DNA from 3 places in the Dongia sp. P2_B8 genome. Region 3 is predicted to be linked to each of the others. Evidence: predicted binding sites of a transcription regulator. Region 3 holds the regulator's gene; each other region holds the start of a gene.
What was found. The regulator LexA, encoded in region 3, represses DNA repair genes until DNA is damaged. The targets are predictions, from matches to a motif close to ATGTTCTANTTTGGTTC.
Positions count from the first base shown of each region.

Region 1: recA (recombinase RecA) is a predicted target of LexA. The motif match lies at 2,928-2,944, and genes of this name have one in related genera.
Region 2: AC1DWZ_RS18245 (DUF5131 family protein) is a predicted target of LexA. The motif match lies at 3,895-3,911, and genes of this name have one in related genera.

Region 1 is NZ_JBFUDM010000003.1:539,806-546,819, reverse strand. Features, by position in the region: gene AC1DWZ_RS10170 (hypothetical protein) at 1-728, opposite strand, end outside; gene mobA (molybdenum cofactor guanylyltransferase MobA) at 763-1,431, opposite strand; gene recA (recombinase RecA) at 1,740-2,828, opposite strand; gene efp (elongation factor P) at 3,213-3,779, shown strand; gene AC1DWZ_RS10150 (inositol monophosphatase family protein) at 3,788-4,576, shown strand; gene AC1DWZ_RS10145 (OmpA family protein) at 4,720-6,030, shown strand; gene AC1DWZ_RS10140 (flagellar motor protein MotA) at 6,082-7,014, shown strand, end outside.
Region 2 is NZ_JBFUDM010000006.1:310,668-317,681, forward strand. Features, by position in the region: gene AC1DWZ_RS18220 (DMT family transporter) at 1-674, shown strand, start outside; gene AC1DWZ_RS18225 (phospholipase D-like domain-containing protein) at 803-2,341, shown strand; gene AC1DWZ_RS18230 (DUF5329 family protein) at 2,338-2,823, shown strand; gene AC1DWZ_RS18235 (DUF3309 family protein) at 2,924-3,088, shown strand; gene AC1DWZ_RS18240 (glutathione S-transferase family protein) at 3,111-3,746, opposite strand; gene AC1DWZ_RS18245 (DUF5131 family protein) at 3,924-4,679, shown strand; gene tcmP (three-Cys-motif partner protein TcmP) at 4,691-5,842, shown strand; gene AC1DWZ_RS18255 (hypothetical protein) at 5,888-6,469, shown strand; gene AC1DWZ_RS18260 (DHCW motif cupin fold protein) at 6,584-6,913, opposite strand; gene AC1DWZ_RS18265 (SDR family NAD(P)-dependent oxidoreductase) at 6,944-7,014, opposite strand, start outside.
Region 3 is NZ_JBFUDM010000010.1:20,003-27,016, reverse strand. Features, by position in the region: gene AC1DWZ_RS22880 (molybdopterin molybdotransferase MoeA) at 1-404, shown strand, start outside; gene AC1DWZ_RS22875 (aminoacyl-tRNA deacylase) at 414-884, opposite strand; gene lexA (transcriptional repressor LexA) at 1,255-1,995, shown strand; gene AC1DWZ_RS22865 (ComEC/Rec2 family competence protein) at 1,952-4,279, opposite strand; gene gltX (glutamate--tRNA ligase) at 4,433-5,833, shown strand; gene AC1DWZ_RS22855 (hypothetical protein) at 5,841-6,521, shown strand; gene gabD (NADP-dependent succinate-semialdehyde dehydrogenase) at 6,584-7,014, opposite strand, start outside.

The DNA.
Region 1 (7,014 bases), on a different contig from region 3:
AACGGCACCGGAACTGGATAGGCGGCAACGACATCGGGTGCGGGCTGCGGCTGCAGGGGCTTGGACAGATCCGCGTCGACCGCCGGGCAGCCGATCTCAGCATCGGTCCAATCCGCCCGGGGTGCCGGTGCATAGGCGCGCGCGGCCAGGGTCCTGCGATCGACGACCGTCAGTTCGCCGGTGTTGGGGGCGGCATTGTGATAGGAGCAGTCGGTCTCGCTGATCAGCGCCAAGGGCCACAGCTGGAAGGTCGTGGCGGCGCTCCAGCGCCAGGCGGAGCCGCCGGATTGCGTGTGCGTGAGCTGGTTGTCGGCGATGGTGATCTCGTCATAGCCCATCATCGCCGAGCCATAGCCGTCATTGCACAGCGGCAGCAGCTTCACCGGTCGCGCCGTACCGGCCAGCACCCAGATCTCGCGCCCGCCATCCATCTTGTCCATGGTCTCCAGCGCCGCCTCGGTCGAGCGGCAGCCTTCCTGCGGGAAATAGTTGGGGATGTCCTGGAGACCCAGCACGATATCGGCAACGCGCAGTGGCACCCCATCCAGCCCTTTGCCGGCATCGGTGACGGTTATGATCTGGCAGGTCGGCCGGCCCGCGCAGATGATCTTCTTTTCCTCGGCGCTGAGATCGGCGGCACGGGCAGCGACGCTCGGTGCCGCGATGGCGACAAGCAGCAGTACTGCAATCCGAGGGAAGCGTGCGATAGGCATTAGAGCATGGGTCACGTTTGGCATCCTGCGGGGATAAAAAGGTGGAGGCTCAAGACTGTTTTAGTTTTGCCCAGAGATTTTCGGCAACCGCGATATCTTCGGGCGTGTTGGCGTTGAAGAATGGGTCGACCGCGCCGCCGGGAAGGTTCACCACGCCGGGGAAATTTACTGCGACCGTGCGATGGCGGTCACAGAAGCGCTCGACCTTGCGCAGGTTTTCGATCAGCAGCGCATGGCGCAGATCCTCACGCAGGGCCAGCGGCCACAGGCCGATCACCGGATGGCTGCGCCCATGGCTGGCAGCGATGGCGATGGCAGCACCGTCTTTCAGCGCCGCGTGCAGGCGTGCCACCAGATCCGTGGGCAGGAAGGGACAATCGGTCGAGACACTCAGCACATGATGGGTGGCTGGCAGATGCACGGCCGCCCAATCGAGGCCCGTGAGAATGCCGGCAAGCGGCCCAGGCTGGCCGCCGACCTCGTCCGCCACGACGGCCAAACCATAGGCGGCAAAGCGCGTGGGATCTCCGTTGGCGTTCAGCACCAGCTGCGTCACCTGCGGCCGCACGCGCTCGATCACGTGATTAAGGATCGGCCGCCCAGCCAGCAGCCGCAGACATTTGTCACCGCCGCCCATACGCGACGCGCGCCCACCGGCCAGCAGGATGGCCGGGATGGGGGGGCTGTGAAGCGCGGATGGCGGCAGGGTATTGGGCATGATGCACGAGCGTAGCATGCGGAAACGCTGACATGCATCTGGGGAACATCGGCCCGCCGCGCCAAGTTGCATACCCGTCATGCCCAGCGAAGGCCGGACACCCACGAGTTTGCTGATACAAAACCCAACTCTTGGATGCTCGCAGCAAGGGCGGGCATGACGATCGGTGTCAGGGTGTCGAGCCGGTCGCAGCAGATCTCATAAACGACGAAGCGCGCCGGCCCAGGGGGATACCCGGGACCGGCGCGCTTGCCGGAGAGAGACCTTGGCAGCGCAGCCCTTACGAGGGCCACGCCGCGATATCAAAATTACGCGTCTGAATCGTCCACCTTGTCGCCACCGCTGGCGTCCATCATGGCGCCGGCGACGAGGCCTGCATTGGCGCGAATCTTCTGTTCGATTTCCTTCGCCATGGCCTGATTGTCGCGCAGGAAGGTCTTGGCATTTTCACGGCCCTGGCCGATACGTTGGCCGCTATAGGAGAACCAGGCGCCGGACTTCTCGACCACGCTCGCGGCAACACCAAGGTCGATGAGTTCGCCCATCTTGGAGATGCCTTCGCCGTACATGATGTCGAATTCCACCACCCGGAAGGGCGGGGCCAACTTGTTCTTGACCACCTTCACCTTGGTCTGGTTGCCGACCACGGTTTCCTTGTCCTTGATGGCACCGATGCGGCGGATATCGAGGCGGACCGAGGCGTAGAATTTCAAGGCGTTGCCGCCGGTGGTGGTTTCCGGGTTGCCGAACATGACGCCGATCTTCATGCGGATCTGGTTGATGAAGATAACCATGGTCTTCGAGCGGCTGATCGAACCGGTGAGCTTGCGCAGGGCCTGGCTCATCAGGCGGGCATGGAGACCGACATGGCTGTCGCCCATCTCGCCTTCCAGTTCCGCCCGCGGCACCAGGGCGGCGACCGAGTCAACCACCAGAATGTCGATGGCGCCGGACCGCACCAGCGTATCGGTGATTTCGAGCGCCTGCTCGCCGGCATCCGGCTGCGAGATCAGCAGATCGCCGACATTGACGCCAAGCTTGGTGGCATATGAGGGGTCGAGCGCGTGTTCCGCATCGATATAAGCGCAGGTACCACCGGCCTTCTGGGCCTCGGCGCAGACCTGCAGCGCCAGCGTGGTCTTGCCCGAGCTTTCCGGACCATAGATTTCGACGATGCGCCCGCGCGGCAGGCCACCGATGCCCAGGGCGATGTCCAGCCCCAGCGAACCCGTTGAAACGACTTCAGTTTCCACCGCCTGTTCGCTGCTGCCCAGGCGCATGATCGAGCCTTTGCCGAAGGCGCGTTCGATCTGCGACAGCGCGGCGTCCAGTGCCTTGTTCTTATCCATGTTGTCCTTAGTGTCCCTGTCCGTAATACGCACGACGTTCTGCGACATAAGCGTCTCTCCCACCTTAGATCACAGCACCGGAGCAGTGACAAATCGGCGCCGAATGACGACCAATGTACAGTCTTTGTTCCGCTTGTAAAGACTTTAGATCGAAAAGAGAACGATTGCAGATTTTTTGTTCTTTTCCAGCTAGATATGGTGTCCATGAGCGAAGAACAACCACAACAGGCTGCGCGACTCCGATGACCAGGCCGGCGCCCACCAGGGCGCACGAATCGGCCAGCTCTCATTAAGAGTGTCTTGATAATAAACAGCACGTCTTGGCTGCCGATCCGCAGCACCCGCCCATCCGCCGGTTTACTATCCAGGGCCCACCTGCTAGAAACCGCCCGCTTTTCCAGACAACATTTCAAGACTGATCAGGTTGACGCCATGAAGATCAACGGCAATGCCATTCGCCCCGGCAACATCATCGAACATCAGGGCCGCCTCTGGCGCGCGGTGAAGACGCAGCATGTGAAGCCGGGCAAGGGCGGTGCCTTCCTGCAGGTCGAGCTGAAGGACATCCGCGACGGGACCAAGCTCAACGAGCGCTTCCGCTCCTCGGACACCGTCGACCGCGTGCGCCTCGACGAGCATGAGTACCAGTTCCTGTTCTCGTCCGGCGAAGACTACACCTTCATGGACAATACCAGCTTCGAGCAGCTGACCGTGAATGGCGACCTGATCGGCGAGCCGGTGGTCTACCTCACCGAAGGCATGGTGGTGACGGTGGAAAGCTACGAAGGCTCCCCCATCTCGGTGACGCTGCCCGAAACCGTGGTCTGCCTCATTACCGAGGCCGATGCCGTGGTGAAGGGCCAGACCGCCTCCTCTTCCTACAAGCCGGCCGTGCTCGAGAACGGTGTCCGCGTGCTCGTGCCGCCGCATGTCGGCGCAGGAACCAAGATCGTCGTCCGCACCGCGGATTCCGAGTACATGGAACGGTCGAAGGATTAAGCCCTGCCATGGCGATGCGTTCTGCCCTGATCAATGTGATGTGCAAGGCTGCCGACAAGGCCGCCCGTGGTCTCCGCCGTGATTTCGGCGAGGTCGAGCAGTTGCAGGTCTCGCAGAAGGGCCCGGCGGATTTCGTCAGCAATGCCGATCACAAATCCGAACGCACCATCAAGGAAGAGCTGAAGAAGGCCCGCCCGAATTTCGGCTTCCTGATGGAAGAGAGCGGCGAGGAAGTAGGCCCCGATCCGGAGAGCCGCTGGATCGTCGACCCTCTCGACGGCACCACCAACTTCCTCCACGGCATCCCGCATTTCTGCATCTCGATCGCGCTCGAGGTAAAGGGCGAGATCACGGCCGGCGTGGTCTTCGATCCGATCAAGGACGAGCTGTTCTATGCCGAGAAGGGTGCCGGCGCCTTCCTGAACGACCGCCGCATCCGCGTCTCCGGCCGCAAGAATCTGAACGAGAGCGTGGTGGCGACAGGCATCCCGTTCCGCGGCCATGGCCATATCGAACGCTTCCAGAAGCAGATGGACAAGGCCATGCGTGAGACCGCCGGCGTCCGCCGCTTCGGTGCCGCTGCACTCGACCTCGCTTATGTCGCCTGCGGCCGCTACGAAGGCTTCTGGGAAGAGTTCCTCTCGCCCTGGGACATCGCGGCCGGCATCCTGCTGGTCAAGGAAGCTGGCGGCTATGTCAGCGACCTCAAGGGCAAGCCCCCGGTCCTGGCCAATGGCGAGATTCTCGCCACCAACAACACGCTCCATGCCCCGATCCAGAACCTGATCGGCCATTAACGGCCGGGCTGCTACGTCCGAGTCTCCCCATCTTGCCCCTAATACTTAAGCCGGCTCATGAAAGGGCGGGTTGTAGGGACAAATTCGGATCGGTTATAGTCCAGGCCGAATTGCACCCCATCTTTTGAGACTGGCAGGCGGATATGAGCAAGCGGGCAAAGACGGTCGGCGGACGTAAGACCACCCTTTTGGCGAGATCGCTGTTGGCCGGCATGGCCCTCGCTGCCCCTCTCTATCTGGCGCCGGGCGCCGAGGCTCAGCAGGCCTACTATTTCCCCCAGGCGAATTCTGCGCCGGTCAGCGTCAATTACGGCGCCCTCACGCCCTACGCGGCCCCGGCCCCCAATGGCATCCAGGGCGGCTTCCAGCCCTATGGCTACGTCCCGAGTGCCCGGGTGAGTGCGTCGCCGAAATCCGTCTTTACACCCGCAGGCGTCCCGGTCTACGGCGCCCCGGCTGCAGCCTATGGCCAGCCGGTGCCGGTCTATGGCTATGCCGCGGCACCCAGCAACACCCCCTTCGTGGCGCCCTATGCCAATCCGGCCTTCGCCCCGGGCCTTGCTGCCAACGGCGCGCTGCCGATCAGCACACCGACATCCGCCTCACCGCTGAGCTATTTGAATGTCCCGGGTGCACAGCCGGTCTCGCTGAAGAATCCGGGCGACGCCACCACGACCAAAAAGAAGAAGAAAAAGAAGAAGGCCGCTGCACCCGCCGCGATGCCGGCCTCGACGCCGACCGCGACCGAAGAAGGCGCGGCAGCCCAGGTCGCCGCCGCGGAAGCTGCCCTCGAAACCGGCCCCGCACCGGCAGCGCCCGCTGTCGAAACGCCAGTTGCACCCGCGACCCCGCCAGCGCCGGCTGCCGAACCGGCCGCTGCCGCCGAGCCGGTGCCCGCACCGACTGCCCCGGCCGAACCCACTGAAGTGCCGGCAAGTGTGCCCTCACCGGCCGCCAACGCCACGGCCTCTGTTGCCGCGGCAGCGCCCGCTGCTGAAGCGCCTGCTGCCGACGCGGCACCTGCCGCCGATGCCCCCGCCGCTGAAGCACCGGCAGCAGATGCCCCGGCCGCTGATCAGGTCGCCAGTGCCGAGGCCCCGGCCGAAACCACGCCGGACGCCAGCGGCACGGCCGCGCTGCCCACCGGCGGCACCCGCATCGTCTTCGACGGCGCCACCGACGAACTGCCGCAGGGCGCCACCGGCGACCTCGACGGCATTGCTGCCAAGATGCTCAGCGACGAAACCATGAAGGTCCAGGTCCTGGCCTATAGCAGCGGCACCCCGGATGCCGAGAGCCAGGCCCGCCGCAAGGCGCTCGCCCGTGGTCTCGAAGTCCGCAAATATCTGATCGGCAAGGGCGTTCGCTCAAACCGCATCGATGTGCGCGCACTCGGCACCAAATCCGAAGGCAGCCCCGCCGACCGCGTCGATATCGTCCCCACGGCGGGCTGAGAGCGGCATGCACATCGCCAGCCCGGTCGCAATTTTGAGAACGGTGTCTGAATGAGTCGCCCGATCTGGCAATTGCTCTGGATGCTGGTGGCGCTGCTTGCCGCCATCTTCATTACAGTTTTGCTGTGGGACCCGATCTCGGTCGCCTACTCCCATAACCCGATCCTGAACACCGGCATCCTCGCGGTGTTGCTGCTCGGCATTCTTTTCACCATCTGGCAGGTGCTGCGGCTCTACAGCGATATCGGCTGGATCGAGGACTACCGTACCGGCGGTTTTTCGCAGAGCTACACCCAGCCCCGCCTGCTGGCACCGATGGCGGCAATGCTCAAGGACAAGACCGGGCGCCTTCATCTCAACGCGAGCTCCCTCCGTTCGCTCCTCGACGGCATCCAGTCGCGCCTCGATGATAGCCGCGAGATCAGCCGTTACGTGACCTCCTTGCTGATCTTCTTGGGGTTGCTGGGGACGTTCTGGGGCCTCTTGGGCACCGTAAAGGGCGTCTCCGACGCGATCACCAACCTGCAGATCAGCGGCGGACAAGACCCGACGCTGATGTTCGACACGCTGAAGCAGAGCCTCGCCAAGCCCTTGGGCGGCATGGGCATCGCGTTCTCGTCGTCGCTGTTCGGCCTCGCCGGCTCGCTCATCATCGGCTTCATGGAATTGATGGCGAGCCAGGCCCAGAACCGCTTTTTCAACGAGCTCGAAGACTGGCTCTCCGGCCAGACCCGCCTCACCTCCGCCGGGAGCGGTGCCTTTGCCGACTCCGGCGACCAGCCTATCCCGGCCTACATCCAGGCGCTGCTCGAACAGACCGCCGAGAGCCTTAACGAATTGCAGCGCGTCATGCAGCGCGGCGAAGAAGGTCGTGGTGCATCCAGCCAAGGCTTCAAGCAATTGGCCGATCAGTTGGCCGTCATGAACGACCAGCTCCGCAACCAGCAGCAGGTGACGGCGCGCCTTGCCGACCTCGCTGCTAAT
Region 2 (7,014 bases), on a different contig from region 3:
CCATCGTGCTCAACTGGCTGCTGCTCTTTGCAGCCTACCCGCGCGCCTCGATCTCGATCGCGACCGCCGTCTACAACACGCAGCCTTTCATGCTGGTGGGCCTCGGCGCCCTGTTCCTCGGCGAAAAGCTGACGCGCGATGCGCTGACCTGGCTCGGCCTTGCCTTCCTCGGCGTCCTGGTGCTGGTCGAGGCCGGTCCAGATCTCGGGCTTGCCGGCACCGATTATGCGAGCGGCATTCTGCTGTCGCTGGCGGCTGCCTTCTTTTACGCGGTCGCAGCCTTCATTACCAAGAAGCTCAAAGGCGTCTCGCCCTATCCCATCGTGCTCATCCAGGTATTGGTCGGGCTCGTCATGCTGGCGCCCTTGGCCGATCTTGCGCACCCGCCGGCACAGCCGCAGGCCTGGATCGCCTTTGCCATCCTGGGCGCCGTTCATACCGGCATTGTCTTCATCCTCCTCTACAGCGCCATCCAGCGCCTCACCACCCAATTGACCGGCGCACTTTCCTTCACCTATCCGCTGGTGGCGATCCTCGTCGACATGCTGGCCTTCGGCCATCGCCTCACGCTGCTGCAGGTGGCGGGCGCCGCCGCCATCCTCATCGCCGCCGCCGGCATGACGCTAGGCTGGTCCTTGTGGCGAAAGCCCGCGGTCAGTCCAGCGAAAGGCTAGCGCGGAACAATTGGGCCGGGCGTAATTGTCGGAGGAATAATCGCGCCTTCTGCGCGTTCTATCTGGTGAGACATTTTTCTGGCGCCGATCCGCGCGGCATTTTCCCCGGATCCATGAGCCTGCTGCACATGACATGGTTAAAGTCACGACATCGCCCGGCGATGTTGCTGGGCGTGATCGCCTGCCTGCTTGCCGCCTGCATCGTCCCGGATGCGGATCAAAGCATCGCCGACGCTGCCAGCCAGAATGCTACCGGGAATGTCACCACCTCCGCCAAGGCGCCGATCGAGGGCGCCACCGGCCCGCTCACCCAATCCGAGAGCCACGCTCTCCTCGCCAGCATCCGCACGGCCATCGGCGGTACCGGCAGCAGCGGTACCGGCGGCAGCGATATCCTGCAGCGGCATCTGGCGATCGAGCAGGCGGTGGCCGGCAGTCCACTCACCGCCGACAATGACATCGCCATCCTGCGCGACGGGCCGGAGACCTTCAAGGCGATCGCCGATGCCATCCGCGGTGCGCGGCACAATCTCAATCTCGAATATTACACGATCGAGGATGTGACCTTCGACGGCGGCTCGGCAACGCTCTCCGACCTCTTGCTCGAGCGGCGCCGTGCGGGCGTTGCCGTCAACATCATCTATGACAGCTACGGCTCCAGCGACACGCCGGCCGCGTTCTTTGAGAAGCTCGCGGAGGCGGGCGTAGAGCTTCTCGCCTATCACCCGATCGCACCCACCAACCCGGCCAATGCCCTCACCCTCAACGACCGCGATCACCGCAAGATCCTGGTGGCCGATGGCAGCATCGGCGTGGTGGGCGGCGTCAACCTGGCCAAGAACTATCAGAGCAAATCCCCCGGCAGCGACAAGGAGCAGGCAAGACCGCAGGAGAAGACACCGCAACCCTCCACCGATCCTGCCGGCGATCCAGCCACCTTGGGCGACGCCATCGGCCTCACCAATCCGCTGCCCAGCGAATGGCGCGACACCGCGATGCGCATCAAGGGGCCGGCCGTGGCGGAACTCCAGGCCCTGTTCCGCGACCAGTGGAATGCCGAACATGAGACGCCGCTTGCCGAGGCCGGCCTCTTCCCCGACCTCCATGCCGAGGGCAATCAGGTGGCACGCATCATCGGCAGCTCACCCGATGACGAGATCCCGCGCTATTACGTGACGCTCATCTCCGCACTCCGCAATGCCGAGGTTCGCGCCTGGGTCAGTGCCGCCTATTTCGTCCCCACGCCGGAGCAGAAGGAGACGCTGATGGAAGCCGCCGGGCGCGGTGTCGATGTGCGCCTGCTGCTGGCCGACAACAGCGATTCACCACCGGCCATCGGCGCCGCCCGCTCGCATTACAGCGACCTCCTCCAGGCCGGCGTCAAGATCTATGAGACCCAGGGTGTCGTGCTGCACGCGAAGTCCGTGGTGATCGACGGCGTCTGGTCGGCCATCGGCTCCTCGAATTTCGATCACCGCAGCGTGCTCTACAATGACGAGGTCGAGGCGATCGTGCTCGGCGCCGAGACAGCACAGGAATTGGAGCGCGTATTCGAGGACGGCATGGCAATCGCCGACCGCATCGACCCCGCGGCCTGGGAGGCGGAGCGCACCCTCCCCGACCGGGTGAAGGGCACCATCTCGCGCATCATCGAGAACCTGCTGTGATATCGCCCGGCTCTCATCTCTTATCCGGCCCACGCCACGTCTACAGCCGGCGCATCTTCGGCCATCTCGTGCGCATGCTCGGGTTGACGCTCGGGCTCATGCTGCTGCTGGCGACAGGCCCCGCCACCGCGCAAAGTTCCGGGAAGGGCGTCGTGGGCAAGAAGGTGGAACAGGAGATCGCCCATCTCCTCGGCTTCATCCGCAGCTCTGCCTGCCTCTTCATCCGCAACGGCGATCCCTATGACGGGCCGGCCGCAGCCGAACATGTGCAGGACAAATACGATTACTATCGCGACCAGATCGACAGCGCCGATGCGTTCATCGACCGTGCCGCCAGCCGCAGCCAGCTCTCCGGCCGCGCCTATCAGGTGAGCTGCCCGGGTGCTGCCCTCCTGCCCGCCCGCGACTGGCTCAGCCGCGAATTGGCAAGCTACCGCGCGCACACGCCCTCACCTGGCCCGCAAGCCCCGCAGCAACGCTGAAAAACGACGGAGCCGCCGGAACCAATCTCCGCTTTTTTACTTGATGTGATGAGGATCGCGGCATTGCGCACGCGGCCGACAATAAACGCGAGGGGGAACCATGAGCCTCATTCTCATCATCATTCTATTGATTCTGGTTTTCGGCGGCGGTGGCGGCTATTACGCGCACCGCACCTATGGCGGCCGGGGCCTCGGCGGCGTGCTCGGCCTCATCCTGGTCGTTCTGCTGGTCCTGTGGCTTGCCGGCGCGCTCGGCGTGCACTGACGTTCGGTCTAGTTGCCCAGGCCTAATCGCTGGCGGGATAGGCGATATCCGGCGGATAGGTGGCGGCGAAAGCCGGCAGCGCCTCAAGCCTTGCGGAGAGGGCCTTGAGTGTCGGATGCGGGCGCAGCAGCTCCGGGTCCGTCATCTCGACATAACGCAGCATGCAGACGGTGGTGATCTCAGCCTGATCGATGGGCAGCACTCCGGCGGTTGTTGAACCGTCGGGCCAGTCCACCGCCGCCAACGCCGCCAGAGCCCCCGCCACCTGCGTGCGGCAGCGCTGGGTCCATTCCGGCCAGCGATAGGCCGCGGGCCGGATGAGCCGCTCATAGCCGCTGGCCCCCGCCTTGTCGATCGCCCCCGTCGCCAGCGCCACCAACTGCAAACACCGCCGCCGCGCTGTTCCCGCCGCCGGCACCAACGCCCGCGCCGGACCCACCAATTCATCCAGATAATCCAGGATCGCCCCTGAATCGATCAGCGTCTCGCCATCATCCAGAATGAGCGACGGAATCCGCCCCACCGGATTGGTCCTGCGCATATCATCAAAATCCCCAAACACCGAGCGCGTATCATGGGTGTAGTCGAAGCCCAGCACCCGCAACGAAACACCGACACGGCGGACATAGGGGGAATCGTATTGGCCGACGAGGATCATGGGGAGTAATAGCCTTCCGTATCTTGGCGGCATGCTTTCAGGAAACTGCTTACGGTTGCTGCTACACCTTGGATACAGTTGCCAACTGCAATCAGCAACTATCGCACTAAAGTAGTAGATCTGCGATAAATGCAGCGAACACTTGTTATTGTTCCATTTATGTTCTAGGATGATGTCATGTCGACAACGACTCAAATCGAATGGACCGACGTGACCTGGAACCCAGTAACGGGTTGCTCGAAGGTCACCCGTGGCTGCGACTTCTGCTATGCGGAGCGTTTCGCGGAAAGGTTTCGCGGCGTCCCTGGCCATCCGTTCGAAAATGGCTTTGATCTTACGCTTAAGCCTGGTCGTCTGAATCAGCCGCTGAGTTGGCGTCAGCCAAAGCGGGTCTTCGTCAACTCAATGAGCGACTTGTTTCATAAGGAAGTACCAAAGTCCTTCATAGATTCTGTTTTTGAAACTATGGAGGCAGCCAACTGGCACACATTCCAGGTGCTAACCAAGCGCAGTTCGCTAATGACGCGATATCTTAAGGATCGATATGGAAGCGGTCTCGCTCCCGCGCATATCTGGCTCGGAGTATCAATTGAAGACGCAAAGAATGCGATCCGATTGAAGCATCTCCGTGTAGCTCGTGCATCCACCAAGTTTGTGTCGTTCGAACCTTTACTTGGGCCAATCGGCAAGATTGACCTTACAGATATCGATTGGGCGATTGTGGGGGGCGAAAGTGGCCCGCAAGCACGGCCAATGGCAGAGGAATGGGCAGTTGATCTCAGAGATCAGTGCAAATCTGCCAAAGTGGCTTTCTTCTTTAAACAGTGGGGTGGGTTCCGCCCCAAGTCCGGTGGACGTCTCCTTCGAGGACGAGAATGGAACCAATATCCTAATGTAGCGAAGGGCAATCGATTGGGAGTAGCCGCAGAGTAGAAGGAAGATATGTGATCGACCCATATACTGGTCGCGAGCAGACCAAGGCAAAACATTTTATCCTTCGACGTTATCTCCAAGCACTTGCGTTCAAGGTTTTGAACTCTTGGGATATCACCTATGTCGATGGTTTCTCAGGACCTTGGGAAACGAAGACTGAGAATTTCAGCGATTCGTCCTTCATGATTGCAATATCGGTGCTGCAAGACGCGCAGGCGAAAATTCTTGAACGCACTGGAACTAGGCGGCGAATTCGATGCTTTTTCTCAGAGAGCAGCCCCGACGCATTTGCGCAACTTCTGGCGGCGGTCAAACCATTTCACAAACCCGAACAGCTCTTCGAGGTTAAAGCCTACTGCGGGAAGTTTGAGGATGCAGTTGGCGAGATCCAAGCATTTATTGATACTTCATTTCCTCTGATTTTCATTGATCCGACAGGATGGAGCGGCTATCCGCTGGATAAAATTAAGCCTCTCTTTGATCGCCCAAAGTGCGAGGTTCTCATTAATTTTATGTACGAATTCATCAATCGCTTCGCGCATAGTGATGATACGGATATCGTCACTTCATTGAATCCAATCTTGGGGGGCAGAGGTTGGCGCGATCGCCTTGACTCAAGCCTCCCCCGTGGCCTTGCTGTCGAGAAGCTATTTCGCGAGAATCTTAAGGTCGCAGGGAATCTTGACTTCGTGATTTCGACAAAAATTGATAAGGCGACTACTGAGCGCCCACATTTCTTTATCATTTACGGAACAAAGAATCCAAAAGGCCTGATAACGTTTCGCGAGATTGAGTACGGGGCGCTTCGAGAACATATGAAGAGCCGTGCCGATGCGAAAGAAAAGATGAGGGAAAAACAGACTAAGACCATAGATATGTTCGCTGGCTACCAAGGCCACATCCAAGAGGCGACAATTGATGAAATTGTAGATGAGCAGAAAATACATGCTCAAGCGGTGCTGTTGGAAAGCCTAGAGATCAAGGGGCCTTTGCTTTTTTCCGACGCAGTCATTCTCCTATTGCAAGCTCACATGCTTCGCGAAACCAACATCAAAGACATTTGTGTCAACCTCGCCCAAATCAAGAAAATCGAAAATACATGGGGTGGAGGTAATCGCAAACCTAGTGCAGATTGTTTAATCAGACTTCGAAAATCTGAATGAAAAACCGAGAGATAGCCGGGGCTCTTCACCTAGGGATGACGTACCGTGTTGACAGTAGAGTTTGAAATCGATGATGAGGGAATGACGGTACCCTATCCCTCGCTATTTGATGATATTCGCAATAATCATGGATTTGTTGATCTTCGCGGTCACCCTGACTTGGCGTCTGCAATTCCAGAAGCTCTGCAATCTACCGCATTAAAAGGACTCTTGACTGAACTCGCGCACTCGTCTTCGCCACTTCTTACTCTGGGCTGCGATCTTGGGACTCACGAAGAGAAGAAGAGAAATGTGCGCTTTGTTGCCGGCGGTTATTTCCAACTGCTAAGTGCATCATACATGGATAGAGAGCCAGAAGATTATAGGATCTTGGCTCGCGCGATTGCCAAATTTACTAGAATCAGAGCTAGTAACTACAAATGGTCACTCCGTTTCGTCCTTACATTTGTTGATCTTAAACTCGACCACTGTAACGAACTAATTCCATCTTTATGGACTTGGTTTTTTGCAACCTCGAATGCACCGGAAGAGGCATTGGCTTCTCGGGAAATACTAATTGAAACACTTCATAGTGCGCTGACTGATAAATCTACTGTTGCGCGCATTGAAAAGCACAACAGGACTTAGAGCGAGCGAGCCGCTCACAACAAATGCTGCTCGCCCGTGAGAAATATCTCCGTCCTCGTGACATAGGCAAATCCACGCCCGCAGTGCTGCAGCCAGCCCCCGCACACCCTGCCGCTAATCGACGATGAACAGCCTTGCACCCGTCGAGGTCGAAGACCGGTGTGGCTCGGCATTGTCGGCGACCTGATAGCTCATGCCGGACTTCAGGGTGAAGACGCGGCCATCTTCCAGCTCGGTCTGCAATTCGCCGTCGAGGCAAAAGAGGATGTGGCCTTTGACGCACCAATGATCGGCGAGGTAGCCCGGCGAATATTCGACCAGCCGCACGCGCATCTCGCCGAAATTGCGGGTGCGCCAGAGGGCGATGCCGCTTGTCCCCTTATGCTCGGTCGGCTCCACGGTCGACCAATCCGTCGTCCCGAACGGGATCGCACTCATCTTCATCTCAAACTCCCTGGCTGCGGCGAACGGATGTCACAGCAAATGCTGCCCGCCCGTCAGAAATATCTCCGTCCCCGTGACATAGGCAAAGTCCGGCCCGCACA
Region 3 (7,014 bases):
CCATGCGGCCGGGCAAGCCGGTGATGTTCGGCGAACTCGGCGCCTTGCCGGTGCTTGGCCTGCCCGGCAATCCCGTCTCCGCGCTGGTGACGGCGACGCTGTTCCTGCGCCCCGCGATCGATCGCCTGCTGGGACGGGTGGTTTCCGAAAATGGTCCAACCATGGCGAAGCTCGGCGTCGCACTGAAGGCGAACGACCAGCGCCAGGATTATCTCCGCGCCACGCTCACCAGCGGCACTGACGGCAGCCTCATTGCCTCACCCTTCCCGAAGCAGGATAGCGCCATGCTGTCCCTCATCGCACAAGCCGATGCGTTGATTATCCGCCCGCCCCATGCGCCAGCGGCGCAGGCCGGCGACATGACGGAAATCCTGCCTCTCGTCGGTGGGTGTCTCAGCCTTTAAGATCCGCGCTCAGCTATGGTGGCTGAACCGCGCCCGTTGGGCACCCTGCGTCAGCGTCCGAAAAGCCTCGTCGGTGACGTGGATCAGGCTGCGATGATCGCCGCCCTCAAAATAGAGGTCCGGTTCGTCACCGATACATTCATCAAGGACGACCGGTACACCGTAAGCAGCGCCAATCGGCGGCACAGCCCCAGGTTCACAATCACTAAAGATGCTTGCGATCTCGCGCTCCGTGGCGAGGCCCAGCCGCCGGTCCATGACCGATTGCAGGCTGCCCAATTCCACGCGATGGGTACTTGGTAATACCGCCAGTGCGTAGCCCATTTCGTGATGCACAACGACGGATTTGACCACCCTGGTGCCAGGGATATGCGCCGATTGGGCGGTAAAGCTGCTGGTTGACGTATGCGGATGCGCGACCACGTCGTAACGAATGCCCTTGCCATCGAGATGCTGTTTCAGCCGAGGTGCGATTGTCATGTCCAGCCTCCGTCCTGAGTGAAGCAGGTTTGACTGATCAATCCTTCTCCTCCAGGCGCCGCTTGTCAAAGCAATGCCACCATGGCACCTGCAGTCCGGCCAGGCAATATTCTACTTAAAAGAGCAAAATCTTAATGTTGCGGCGAGAGTGGTCGCCTCGTCCGTCAGAAGGACCCTGTGGGTAACCTCTTGACATTATCATGAACTAAACTAGAACATATGTAGTTGTTGATCGTTTGTTCCGGCCCAATATGTCGGTTCTGGACCAGGACTGACGGGTGTATCGGGACAATCGGGTCGATTTTGGCCGGCCGGCGGCCCTCACTGGGGTGGGGTTCCGGCAGTAACACTGCAAGGGGGTTGAGCGGGCATGCTGACGAGAAAACAGCGGGAATTGCTGCAATTCATCCAGGACCGACTTGGCGACACCGGTGTGTCGCCCTCCTTCGACGAAATGAAGGACGCCCTCGGCCTGAAGTCGAAATCGGGTGTTCATCGCCTGATCACCGGACTTGAAGAACGCGGCTTCATCCGACGCCTGCCGCACCGTGCGCGGGCTCTTGAAGTGATGCGTCTCGCCGAGGATCAGGTCGGCGGCAAGATATCGGCGGCGCCAGCGACACCGGCTGCCGTTGACCGCGAGCCCGCCAAGCGCGGCTTCACACCCAGCGTCATCCATGGTGATTTCACGCCCACTCTGCCCGGCGCCGTTGTGGCGCAGGCTGCACAGACCGTGCAATTGCCGCTCTATGGCAAGATTGCAGCCGGCACGCCCATCGAGGCGCTGCGCGATCACAGCAATTCGGTAGATGTGCCTGCGGGCATGCTCGGTCGTGGTGAACATTATGCGCTGTCGGTCGAAGGCGATTCGATGATCGACGCCGGCATTCATGAAGGCGACACCGTCCTCATAGAACGTTGTGAGAATGCTGAGAACGGCACCATCGTCGTGGCGTTGGTCGACAATAACGAAGTCACGTTGAAGCGGTTGCGCCGCAAGGGCGATTCCATTGCCCTGGAACCCGCCAATCCCAATCACAAGACGCGCATCTTCGGGCCCGACCGGGTCAAGATCCAGGGTCGCCTGATCGGTCTGATGCGTCAGTACTAAGACCACCGTCACCCGGCGCAGTCTCAGCAGGCTGCGCCGGTTTCGGAAAGCGTTGCAGCGCCCAGGGCCTATCGCCGACATCGGCAGCACGCCGCACCGTGAATGTACCGTCGCGATGAATCCAGATTGCATGGGTGCCACGGCGCCAGAGATCGAAGAAATCGATCACCTGTTCCGCTGACTTGCAATAACCCTCGATCGGCTCCAGGCTGATCACCAGCTTTGATGCCTGACAGGCTGGCTCTGCGCCCGCTTCTGTCAACGCCACCGCCACATAACCCATGCGCGTATCGAAGCGGCACCAATCGGCCGTGCAGGTATCGTTGCTGCCGGGCAATGGCAAAGCCGTAGCGGCCGGTCCATGCATGACGTCGATACGGCGCTGGTGGCTGTCCAGCGGCGGCACGAAGGCGGCCACTTGCGGGAACGGCAGGCGCTTTTCCTGTGCATTTCGCCGCAGCCAGGTTTCCGCTGGGATCTTGGCAGCACGAGTCGAGCTGAAACGGTATTGACCTTCGGCGTCCATCACCGCCACCAACCGGCTGCTCTTGCCATCGGCGAAGGCCAGGATATCCGGTGCACGGGTGGTGAGCGGCGTGAGGCAGCCCGCGCCCAGTAGCGCAAGGCCCAGCCATTTCAGCCGGCCGATGATCAAGCACAGCCAGATGAGACCGAAACTCATCACCAGCAGGCCGAGAACAGGCAGGGCCGGAATGAGCACCACGGCACCGGGCCAATCCCCTACCCAATGCGCAATGTCGATGATGAGATCGCAGCCCCAGCCCATCGCCTGCAGCGGCCAATCCTCAAGGCCGAACGGCATGGCGATCAGCGCCAGAACGGCCAGCGGCATGACCCAGAAGCCGGTCAAGGGGACAGCCAGCATATTTGCAGCAATGCCGTAGAGCGTCAGCCGGTCGAAATGATAGGCGGCATAAGGTGCCGTCATCAGGCTGGCGATGAGACTGGTCAGCATCAGGGTGCCAAGCCAGATGCCGCCACGCTCAACGGCGCCAATGATGCGGCCGGTGAGGTCCGGTGCGTCACGGCCGACGCGCCGTAGATTGGCAAACTGAGTGCGCCCACCATCAAATACGCGGATGAGGCCCAGCACGGCCGCAAACGACATTTGGAAACTGGCGCCGACCAATGCTTCCGGCGCCACCAGCAACACGATGATCGCGGCGAAGGCGATGACCCGCATCGAAATGGGCGAACGGTCGAGCAGGATGGCGCAGAAGAAAACGCCGGTCATGACAAGCGCGCGCTGCGTCGGCACCGGCATGCCGGCAAGTCCTGCATAGAAGAAGGCGCCAACCAACGCCATCACCGCCGCCCATTTCTTGATATCAAAGCGCAGGGCGACCGGCTGCACCAGCGCCAGCAGGGCACGCAGACCGAAGAAGAAAATGCCGGCCGCCAAGCCGATATGGAGGCCCGAAATCGAGGTGAGGTGAGCCAGGCCAGAATCCCGCATCGCCTGGACGTCATCGGCGCGGAGTGCCGTCTGGTTGCCGACGATGAGTGCCATCGCCATGGCGCCGGTCGATCCCGGCAATTCAGCCTGGATGCGCTGGCCGATCGTCAGGCGCAACGCATCGAACCAGGCGAGAACCTTGTCCAGCGGCGCAAAACCGACTTGCACCGGGGCTATCTTGACCGGCGCCTGCAAGGAAAAGCCGACGCCGCCCAGCCGCTCGAAATAGGCCTGGCGGCGGAAATCGAAGCCACCGGGGATCGTCGGTGGGGCTGGCGGCTGCAGATCGGCGTTGAGCTTCAACCAATCGCCGATCAGGATCTGATCCGTCACCTTGGCAAGCTTGATGCGGACGCGCGCCGGCAAAACATCTGGCGCCAGCTGCCCGGTCTTTTCGCTGCTGATCGCCAGATGATCGAGCGTCACGCGCAAGCTGCCGGGATAGAGTTCGATCTCGATCACCCGCCCGGTCACCTCGGCCCGATAGAGCGAGCGATTGAGCTGCGGTGCGGACACCCATTCCGCCCGCCAGCTGGCGACCGAAAAGCCAATGGCCACCGCAACCAGTCCAGCCGCAACCACCATGAGCAAAGGCTGCCTGCGTACGGCATAGACCGAAGCGATGGCGGCGATGGTGAGAGCCGGTCCCCACCACAAAGGCGGCTCAAACACGAGGCTGAAATAGAGAGCAATCCCGCTGCCGAGCGCCACCGCCGCCCAACCCGGCCAGTTGGGGCGCTGGGCAGCGAAAAACTCTTCTAGTCTTTGCGCGGGACCTAGTCTTTGCGGGAAATCGGCAGCGGACATTATGCTCGTCGGAATAAGGTTGTATAAAAACCATATCATATCGTTTTAGTGGTGTGAAGCCGTTGCCCGCCGAACCCCGCGCGAAGCATTGCCCGAAGACGGTGGATTCATGCTAGAACCCACCAAAATCAACATATCCTTCGGATTCCCATCATGACCGTCGTTACCCGTTTCGCCCCCTCGCCCACTGGATTCCTCCACATTGGCGGCGCACGCACGGCCCTCTTCAACTGGCTCTATGCGCGCCATCATGGCGGCATCTTTCATCTGCGCATCGAGGATACGGACCGTGTCCGCTCCACCGATGCGGCGATTGAGGCGATCATCGATGGGTTGAAGTGGCTTGGCCTCGATTGGGATGGCGAGATCGTCTACCAGTTCGCCCGCGCACCACGCCATGCGGAGGTCGCGCACCAGCTGCTGGAGGCCGGCAAGGCCTATCGCTGCTATTGCTCGGTCGAGGAGCTCGACGAGATGCGCAAGGCTGCGCAGGCTGCCGGGAAGCCGATGAAATATGACGGTCGCTGGCGCGACCGCGACCCCAAAGACGCACCCGCCGGCGTGAAGCCGGTTATCCGGATCAAGGCGCCGCTCGCCGGCGAGACCGTTGTGGTCGACGGCGTCCAGGGCGAGGTGCGCGTTGCCAACGAGCAGCTCGACGACATGATTTTGCTGCGGTCGGACGGGACACCCACTTACATGCTGTCGGTCGTCGTCGACGACCACGACATGAACATCACCCATGTCATCCGCGGCGACGATCACCTGACCAACACGTTCCGCCAGCGCATGATCTATGATTCGATGGGATGGGACGCCCCGCATTTCAGCCATATCCCGCTTATCCATGGGCCGGACGGCGCTAAGCTCTCGAAGCGCCATGGTGCGCTCGGTGTCGAGGCCTATCGCGACATGGGCTATCTGCCCGCCGCCCTGCGCAACTATCTGCTGCGCCTCGGCTGGGGCCACGGCGATGACGAGATCATCTCGACGGCGCAGGCGGTCGAATGGTTCGACCTCGGTGGCATCGGCCGCTCGCCCTCACGTTTTGATTTTGCCAAGCTCGACAATCTCAATGGCTATTACATGCGCCAGGCTGATGACGCAGATCTTGCGAAGGCCGTGGCAGAAACTCTCGGTAAAGCCGATGACGCCGCAGCGGTGGCGCTGCTGACCCGCGCCATGCCCGGTCTCAAGAGCCGCGCCAAGAATTTGAAGGAACTGGCCGAGAATGCCGGCTTCTACGTCCAGGCGCGGCCCCTGGCTTTTACCGAGAAGGCGAAGGCTGTCCTGGTGACACCAGAGACCATGGCGCTGCTGCCGCAGCTGATCGCGACCTATAGCGCTGCCACGGACTGGCAGGCTGCGGCACTTGAGGAGAAGGCGCGTGGCTTTGCCGAGGCTGCCGGTGTGAAGCTTGGTGCCGTGGCACAGCCGCTGCGTGCTGCCCTTACCGGATCCACGCAATCGCCACCCATCTTCGAGGTGATGGAAATCCTGGGCAAGGACGAAGCCTTGGCCCGCCTGGGCGATGCCTTGAACGTCAAGGGCTGATCCAGCCATGGGACGCGGTGCGGTAGCTATCCTCACCGGTCTTTGCACGACACCTCTGTTCGGCGCCCTCAGTTTCTGGGCGGCCGATCTTGCAGTCGGTCCTGGCAATGGCCCCGATGGATCGATTGCCAACGCCTATCTGGTGCTGCTGATCGCAATTGTTGCCGGCCTCGGCGGTGGCGTGGTTGCCGCCTTCGCCGCAACGTTCTGGTTGCCACCACGCTTTCGACCACATGCATTGATCGGTGACGCCGTCCTTGCCGTCGCCATGATTGCAGGATGGCAAATCTTCATCGCCGACCCAAGCCCCCTGGAATATGACGGCGCCCACCCGCAGCTCGAGGCCGAGATCCGTGTCCCCAAGGCGATGGGCGGTGCCGCTGCTGTCGGCACCGTCATCCTCATCGAAGGGCTGCTCTACACGCGCCATGACGATCAGATCCGCATGGATGGCGATTTCGAGATTCTGCCTTGGGACACGACGCCTTACCGCGTCAAAGAATGGGCCATCCAGATCATTATGCAGAATCACGATATCTGGACGCGCTTCGACCTCGACCTGCCGGCCCGGCCGACAGAGTCGACCGATTGGTCACCCTGGCTGGCACCGAGCCTGCAAGAAGGCTACGACACGCCAAAGGATGTCACACTGCGCTATCGCTTCCGCCTGATCCCCTACGGTCAATAGCAGGCCAACAAAAAACCCCTGCCTTTCGGCAGGGGTTCATGTCGGTCATATGCGGCGTGGTATCAGATACCGCCCATGCACATGTATTTGATTTCGAGATAGTCCTCGATCCCGTATTTCGAGCCTTCCCGGCCATTGCCGGATTCCTTGACGCCGCCGAAGGGCGCCACTTCACTCGAGATAATGCCGGTATTGATGCCGACGATGCCGTATTCAACGGCTTCGGCAACACGCCAGACGCGGCCAAGATCGCGGGCGTAGAAGTATGAAGCAAGGCCGAACTCGGTGTCGTTCGCCATCGTGATCACCTCTTCTTCCGTCTTGAAACGGAAGAGCGGGGCCAGCGGGCCGAAGGTCTCTTCCTTCGCCACCGCCATCTGCGGCGTGACCCCGGTCAGGATGGTGGGTTCGAAGAAGCTGCCGCCCAACGCATGGCGCTTGCCACCAGCAGCGATTTTGGCGCCCTTGGCGACTGCATCGGCGATATGCTCTT